Regions from separate parts of the Sphingopyxis sp. SCN 67-31 genome, predicted to be linked through region 2. Evidence: predicted binding sites of a transcription regulator. Region 2 holds the regulator's gene; the other holds the start of a gene.

Region 1 (4,209 bases), on a different contig from region 2:
GAGGCGCTGAAGAACGCCGGCCGCGCGGCGTGGCGCGACGGCGAAGGGCGCGTCGACGATCTGAAGGTCGGCGCGCTGCCGCTGCGCGCACAGGTCAACCGCACCGGGCAGGCCGACGATTATCTGGTCTGGCGCTTTGCGGCGATCGACCGCCTCGACCTTGCGTCGGAGATTCTCCGCCACCTCGAAGGACCGGCGGGCCGGACGCTCGGGCAGGCGGGGGTGATGGCGGCGCTGGTCAATGCCGAGGGTCGGCTGCGCGTCGCCAATCAGGCCTTTCTGCTGCGAGCGCTCGGCGAGAGCGATGCGAGCCATTATGCCGGGCGCGACGTGGCGGCGATGCTGCGGCTCGACGATTCGGGCGGGCTGACCTTCGCGCGCGAGGGCGACCGGGCTCCGCCGGTGCGGATGCTCCAGATTCCGCTGGCGCCGGCCGATCCCGCCGGCCCGTTGTTGCTCGCGCTGATCGACGAGGAGGTCGGGCCCGCCGACCGCGGCACCGCGCAAACCTATATCGAGACCTTGCTGTCGCTGCTCCCCTTCGGGCTCGCGCTCGTCGATCGCGACGGGCGGTTCCTCTACATGAACCGCGCCTTCGGGCGCGCGGCGGGGGTGGCCGATGGCCGGATGCCGCGCTACCCCGGCGACCTCGTCGTCGGCGAGGACAAGGGGCCGCTCGCCGACATGATCCGCCGCCACAGCAGCGGCCAGCAGGTCGGCGGCGATCTGTCGATCCGCCTCGTCGGGCAGGGCGACGAGCCGGTGTCGATGCGCGTCGTCGGCGTGCGCGGGCTGGGCGAGGCGGCGGTGCTGCTCAGCCTCAAGGATTCGAGCGAGGAGACGCGGCTCAAGCGCCAGGTCGCGCAGCAGTCGAAGATGCAGGCGGTCGGCCAGCTCGCGGGCGGCGTCGCGCATGATTTCAACAATATCCTGACCGCGGTGCTCGGAAGCTGCGACCTGATGCTGATGCGCCGCACGCCGGGCGACAGCGACTATGACGACATTCAGCATATCCGCAGCAACGCGAATCGCGCCGCCAGCCTGACGCGGCAATTGCTCGCCTTCTCGCGCCAGCAGACGCTGCGGCCCCAGATATTGCAGCTTCCCGACGTGATTTCGGAGGTGTCGCACCTGCTCAGGCGGCTGATGGGCGATACCGTCCAGCTTGCGGTCCATCATGGCCGCGGGCTCGGCGCGGTGCGCGCCGACCCGGTCCAGCTCGAACAGGTGATCATCAACCTCGCCGTCAACGCGCGCGATGCGATGATGCCCGGCGGCGGCACGCTGACGATCGAGACCTATCCGGTGTCGGCGGCCGAGGTGCGGCAGATGGGCAACGAGTTCATGCCGCCCGCCGATTACAGCGCGCTCAAGGTCAGCGATACCGGCGCGGGCATTCCCGCCGACGTGCTGCCCAAGATCTTCGAACCCTTCTTCACCACCAAAGACGTCGGCAAGGGGACGGGGCTGGGCCTGTCGACGGTCTATGGCATCATCAAGCAGTCGGCGGGCTTCATCTTCGCCGACAGCCGGCCCGGCGAGGGGACGAGCTTCACCATCTACCTGCCCGTCCACCGCACCGCCGCCGGCGCCCCCGCCGCCCCCGGCAGCGGCGCGCCCGCCGTCCCCGGCAGCGGCGCCCCCGCCGTTCCCGCTGCTCCGATCCGCGCAAAGAAGTCCCAATGGGGCACAGGCACCCTCCTGCTGGTCGAGGACGAGGACATGGTCCGCGCCGTCGCCGAACGCGCGTTGACCCGCGCGGGCTACAGCGTCGTCACAGCGTCGCAGGGCGAGGAGGGGCTCGAGCGGTTCGCGGGCATGGACAAGGTTGATCTGGTGATCAGCGACGTCGTGATGCCGACGATGGACGGTCCGACGATGGTCCGCGCGATGCGTGCGAAGCGGCCGGCGCTGCCTGTGCTCTTCATGTCGGGCTATGCCGAGGAGCAACTTCGCCAGTCGATCGATATCGATCATGTCGCCTTCCTGCCCAAGCCCTTTTCCGTAGCGCAACTTGCCGAAGCTGTTTCGGCGGCGCTCGACGATGCCGCGCACCGGGTGTCCGATGATGGATGATCGGCTGGTCCTGCTGGTCGAGGACGACGTGCTGATCGGCATGATGCTCGTCGACATGCTCGAAGCGCTCGGCTTTCCCGAGCCCGCGCAGGCGACGTCGATCGAGGAGGCGTTTGCGGTGCTCGACGCGCAACCGGTTGCAGCGGCACTGATCGACATCAACCTAGGCGAAACCAAGGGATGGCCGGTGGCCGATGCGCTGGCGGCGCGGGCGATTCCCTTTGCCTTCACCACCGGCGGTGGCGACATCATCCCGCCCGCGCACGCGCACCGGACGATGGTGACCAAACCCTTCCGCCTCGCGGAGATCGAGGCGGCCCTGAGCGCGTTCTTCACCGGGTAGCCTTTCCGCTCACCAAATTATTTTGTTCCCCTCTTGTTCCTATAGAACAAATGTGGCACAAAGGTAGAGCGTTGCGATGCCTCTGCGCTCGCTCTAGAGCAGGAAAGGGACGGCAAATGGCCGGACAATTGTCACTCGTCGAATCGGGGAAATCAGTGAACGGACCAGACAGACAGAAGGCGCTCGACGCCGCATTGGCGCAGATCGACCGCGCCTTCGGCAAGGGCTCGGTGATGAAGCTCGGCTCGAAGGAGGCGATGCAGGTCGAGGCGATCTCGACCGGTTCGCTCGGGCTCGACATCGCGCTGGGGGTCGGCGGCCTGCCGCGCGGGCGCGTCATCGAAATCTATGGCCCCGAAAGCTCGGGCAAGACTACGCTTGCGCTGCATTGCATCGCTGAGGCGCAGAAGATGGGCGGCACCGCGGCCTTCGTCGACGCCGAACATGCGCTCGATCCCGTTTATGCGAAGAAGCTTGGCGTCGACATCGACGAACTGATCGTGTCGCAGCCCGACACCGGTGAGCAAGCGCTCGAGATCGTCGACACGCTGGTGCGTTCGAACGCGATCGATGTGCTCGTCGTCGATTCGGTCGCGGCGCTCGTTCCGCGCGCAGAGATTGAGGGCGAGATGGGCGACAGTCATGTCGGCCTGCAGGCACGGCTGATGTCGCAGAGCCTGCGCAAGCTCACCGGGTCGATCAGCCGTTCGCGCTGCATGGTGATCTTCATTAACCAGCTGCGCATGAAGATCGGCGTGATGTACGGGAATCCCGAGACGACGACCGGCGGCAACGCACTCAAATTCTATGCCTCGGTCCGCCTCGACATTCGCCGCACCGGGCAGATCAAGGACCGCGACGAGATCGTCGGCAACACGACGCGTGTCAAGGTGGTCAAGAACAAGGTCGCGCCGCCGTTCAAGCAGGTCGAGTTTGACATCATGTACGGTCAGGGCATTTCGAAGATCGGCGAGATCCTCGACCTCGGCGTCAAGGCCGGGCTGGTCGAGAAATCGGGCGCCTGGTTCAGCTATGATTCGATCCGAATCGGGCAGGGCCGCGAGAATGCGAAGAATTTCCTGAGCGAGAATCCCGAGCTGATGCAGCGGCTCGAAAGCGCGATCCGCGGTCGCACCGATGCCGTGGCGGAAGAGATGATGACCGGTCCCGACGACGGGGAAGACGACGATCTCTGATCGTATCCGTCTCCCGTTCGGCCGGTCCCGTTTTCCGGGCCGGCCGGCCGGCGGCGGCGGGTCCACGCCCTCTGGGCCTGCAAGTTCTTCTCTTGAAGTAGGTCGGCCCGCCCGCCGTTGATGCGCCTCTCGGCGCCTTCGCATTGTTCGCGCTGGTAGTCTACCGGCCCCCGACGGGGGGTTCCGCAAGGTTTTTGTGAACCTGTCGGCTACCTGATCTGGAAATCCCCCTAAGGATGATTAGGGCGCGTTGTCTTTCGGCGTCAGGAAAAGCGACAGAACCATTTCGATGTGATTTTCGATGAAATCCTCATCGAAGGGATTCTGCTTTGACATGAATTGATATTCTTCGGACAGCGTGAACACCGACGTGGCCGCTCCGATGAATAGATAGCGCAGGTGCATCGGGTCGCCGCTGCGAAGCATGCCTTCCTCCTGCGCCTTTCGCAAAATCATCAGGTCCATGGCGATGCCGGGCGCGAGATGATTCTTGATCAGCCATTCCAGCCGCTTCTGCCCGCCTTCGTTGGCCTGGACCATGAAGCGGTGGAGTTGGGGAACCTTGGCGCTGAACAGGATGAACTCGCGCAGCAT
Region 2 (4,209 bases):
AAGCGCATCCAGCCGATCCGTCAGGCGCTGGCGCGCCGCACCATCTTCAACCTGATGGGGCCGCTCGCCAATCCGGCGCGCGTGACGCGCCAGCTCATCGGCATCGCGCGCCCCGCCTATGTTCCGGTCTATGCCGAAGCGCTGCACCGGCTCGGCACCGACCATTCGCGCGTCATTTCGGGCGACGAAGGGCTCGACGAGCTGTCGCTCGCGGGCGGTAACGAGGTGGCGGTGGTGACGCCCGACGGCGTGCAGATGCAGCGCAGCACCGCGGCCGACGCCGGTCTGCCCTCGCATCCGATCGCTGCGATCCGCGGCGGCGACGCCAGCTATAATGCCAGGGCCTTGCGCGACCTGCTGCGGGGCGAGCACGGCGCCTATCGCGACGCGGTGCTCTACAACGCCGCCGAGGCGCTTGTCGTCGCGGGCGCGGTCGACAGCCTCGTCGACGGGGTCGAGGAAGCCGCCGAGGCGATCGACAAGGGGCTTGCCAACGCGCTGCTCGATTGCTGGATCGCCTACCGATGAATGACGCCCAGCGCCCGGAAAAGCATTCCATATGAACAAATTGACCGAAATCCTCGCCACCAAGGCCGAAGAGGTCGCCGAGCGCCGCAAGAGCCGATCGGTGACGCAGCTTGATGCGATCGACGCGGGCGCGGTGCGTGGCTTCGCGGCGGCTCTCGAGGCGAAGATCGCGGCGGGCGGCTTCGGCCTGATCGCCGAAATCAAAAAAGCTTCGCCTTCCAAGGGCCTGATCCGCAAGGATTTCAATCCGGCGGACCATGCGCGCGCTTATGAAGCCGGCGGCGCGGCGTGCCTGTCGGTGCTCACCGACGCGCCGTGGTTCCAGGGGCATGAGGAATTTCTGATCGCCGCGCGCACCGCCTGCAACCTGCCGGTGCTGCGCAAGGATTTCATGATCGACCCGTGGCAGGTCGCCGAAGCGCGCTCGATCGGCGCCGACGCGATCCTGATCATCGTCGCCGCCCTCGACGACGGGCCGATGCGCGAGATCGAGGCGGCCGCCCTCGAACGCGGCATGGACGTGCTGGTCGAAGTGCACGACGAGGCCGAGCTCGACCGCGCACTCACCCACCTCCGATCGCGCCTGATCGGCGTCAACAACCGCGATCTTCGTACCTTCGAGACCGACCTTGCCGTCACCGAACGGCTTGCGAAGCGCGTTCCACCGGGCACGTTGCTCGTCGGCGAAAGCGGCATCGCCGCCCATGCCGACTGCCAGCGCCTCGCCAGGAGCGGCGTCCATGCCTTTCTGGTCGGCGAAAGCCTGATGCGGCAGGCGGACGTAACCGTAGCGACGCGGACGTTGCTGGAGGGCTGACGGCGTCCACGGCTCAAGCCGCTCCGTCATCGCTTGACAAGTTCCGCTCTGTTCCACTATCGTTCTCTATATGTCCATTGACAGCATGGAGACCGAGAGATGTTGACCGCGAAGCAGCACGAACTGCTCCACTTCATCCAGCAGCGCCTCGACGCGAGCGGAATTTCGCCTTCGTTCGAGGAGATGAAGGATGCGCTCGGGCTCAAGTCGAAATCGGGCATCCACCGGCTGATCAGCGCACTCGAGGAGCGGGGCTTCCTGCGCCGCCTGCCCAATCGCGCCCGCGCGCTGGAAGTGCTCAAGCTGCCCGAGGCGGCGAAGGCGCCGGCGCGCGACACCGTCGTGCCGCTGCGCAAGCCGGCGCCGGCGTTGAAGCCGATCGCCGCCAACGACATCATCGAGGTCCCGCTGCACGGCCGCATCGCCGCCGGCGTGCCGATTGAGGCGTTCGAGGATCACAACCAGCTTTCGGTTCCCGCCGCGCTGCTTGGCGCGGGCGAGCATTATGCGCTCGAAGTGTCGGGCGATTCGATGGTCGAAGCGGGGATTCTCGACGGCGACTATGCGCTGATCCAGAAGGCGAACACCGCGCGCGAAGGCGATATCGTCGTCGCGCTCGTCGACGGACAGGATGCGACGCTCAAATATTTCCGCCGCGAAGGGCCGATGATCCGGCTCGATCCCGCGAACAGCGCCTATGAACCGCAGCGCTACGAGGCCGAGCGCGTCATCGTGCAGGGCCGCCTGTCGGGATTGCTTCGTCGTTACCACTGACCTGTTGCGGTCGCCGCCACGGATGCGCGTCGCCGGCGCGCAGCGCGGTGGCGACATGCGGTCGCTCGCCCAGATAGAGCGCAAGACCGCCGCTCGCTTCCAGACTGTCGCGGTCGATCGTCAGCCAGCGCCCGATGCATTCGCGTGGCAGCCAGCGGTCGCTGATCACCACGTCGGCCGCGGCGCAGGCGGCGGCCATGGCGCGGCCATCGATGCGGTCGCGGCCACGCGCGGCGAGGATGATGCGCCGTGTCGCGCCCTGCCCCTGCCGCCAGCGGCAGAAATCGGCGTTGCATTCGACATGGTCGAGATCGGCGAGCGCGGTGAAGGGGACGTCGATCCCTGCCGCTTCGGCCATCGAATCGCGGATATAGTCCCCCGCCCGCGCGCGTAGCAGCGCATAGCCGCCGCCGGGAACGGCCGCGGCGATGTGGCGTCCGTCGCCGGAGATCAGCAGGTCGGGACGCGGCTGCGCGAGCAGGATGGCGGCCCCCGCCAGCAGCGGCGCCACCCCGGCGAGCCGCCAGCGCGTCTGCCACAGCAGCAGCCACAGGCCGCCGAACAGCGCAAGCGCGAAACCGCCCGGCGGAAAGCTGGGCAGCGTCGCGACGGCTCCCGGCGCCGAAGCGACCCGGTGGGCGAGCGCGATCAGCAACCGCAGCGCCTGTTCGGCGACCCACCAGAAGGGCGCGCCGAGCCCGACGCCGTCGAACAGCAGCGCCAGCGCCTCCATCGGCATGATGACGAAGGTCGTCAGCGGGATCGCGACGATATTGGCGAGCGCGCCGTAAAGCCCCGCCTTGTGGAAATGGAACAGCGCGATCGGCGCCAGCGCGACCTCGACGACCAGCCCCGTCAGTAGCAATCCCGCCGCGGCGCGCAGCAGACGAAGCGCCGTGCCTTCGTCGCGCCGCGCCAGGAACGTGCGCATCCAGCGGCTTTCGTGCAATGCGATGATCGCCGTCACCGCGGCGAAGCTGAGCTGGAAGCTGGGTCCGGCGAGTGCTTCGGGGCGCCACAGCAGCACGAGCAGCGCACCCGCCGCGACGAGGCGCAGCGTGATCGCCTCGCGCCCCATCAGGAAGGCGGCGAGCACGAGCAGCGCCGCGATCAACGAACGCAGCGTCGGCACTTCCGCTCCGGCAAGCCAGGTATAGCCCGCCCCGGCCAGCGCCGCCGCGGCGGCGGCCAGCGGCAACACATGCCCCGCCAGCGCGAGGCGCCGGCTCAGCCCGAGCAGCCGCATCGCGAGCAGCATCACGAAACCGATCACCGCGGTCACGTGCAGGCCGCTGATCGACAGCAGGTGCGCAAGCCCGCTGCGGCGCATCGCCTCGTCATCCGTCTCGGCGATCGCGCCACGGTCGCCGGTGACGAGCGCCGCGGCGACACCGCCGGGCGATCCCGGCACCGCGGTGTGGATATGTGCGCTGAGCCGCGCGCGCAGCGGCTGGCGTCGCTCGCCCGCTCCGGGCGCGCGCGCGACCTCTCCCAGCACCGTCCCGACCGCACCGATGCCGTCGAACCAGGCGCGCTGGGCGAAGTCGTAGCCGCCGGGCAGGTTGGCCGCCGGCGGCGGCATCAGCCGCGCGCGCAGGCCGATCGACTCGCCGGGCGCGATCCCCGCCGCGCGCTCGCCGCTCAGCGTCAGCCGGACCCGCGGCGGCAGGTCGGCGCGCCCGTGCGGCCGCACGATCATCCGCACCGTGCCGCGCGCCGGCAGCGGTTCGACGCTTTCGACCACCGCCGAAAATTCGGTCGTAGCCGGATAGGCGAGCACCGGCGCCGCGACCCACGCGGCGCGCGCCCAGATCAGCAGCAGCCCCGCAGCCATCGTGGCGCAGGCGATCGCAAGGCTGCGCCCGGTCCGCCGCTGCCAGCCGATCAGCAAGCCGCCGCAGACGCCCCCGCCGAGAAGGAACAGCGTTCCGATCCACTGCGCGCGCGCCGGCGCCGCGAACCACAAGCCGATCCCCGCCGACAGCGCGACCGGCAGCCACAGTCCCAACCGCTCGCGCTCGCGGTCGAGCCGGTCCTCCAGCCACGCGAAGGCGCGCCGCAACGCGGCGGCCGCGCTTTCCCCAATGGGC

What was found. The regulator LexA, encoded in region 2, represses DNA repair genes until DNA is damaged. The targets are predictions, from matches to a motif close to GTTCCNCNCTTGTTCT.
Region 1: the regulator LexA is predicted to act here: its motif matches at 2,444-2,459, upstream of recA (recombinase RecA).

What each region holds. Positions count from the first base shown of each region.
Region 1 is NZ_MEFH01000011.1:22,906-27,114, forward strand. Features, by position in the region: gene ABS88_RS00735 (hybrid sensor histidine kinase/response regulator) at 1-2,076, shown strand, start outside; gene ABS88_RS00740 (response regulator) at 2,066-2,419, shown strand; gene recA (recombinase RecA) at 2,536-3,615, shown strand; gene ABS88_RS00750 (TetR/AcrR family transcriptional regulator) at 3,856-4,209, opposite strand, start outside.
Region 2 is NZ_MEFH01000054.1:68,130-72,338, forward strand. Features, by position in the region: gene trpD (anthranilate phosphoribosyltransferase) at 1-528, shown strand, start outside; gene trpC (indole-3-glycerol phosphate synthase TrpC) at 560-1,345, shown strand; gene lexA (transcriptional repressor LexA) at 1,445-2,119, shown strand; gene ABS88_RS08510 (ComEC/Rec2 family competence protein) at 2,073-4,181, opposite strand.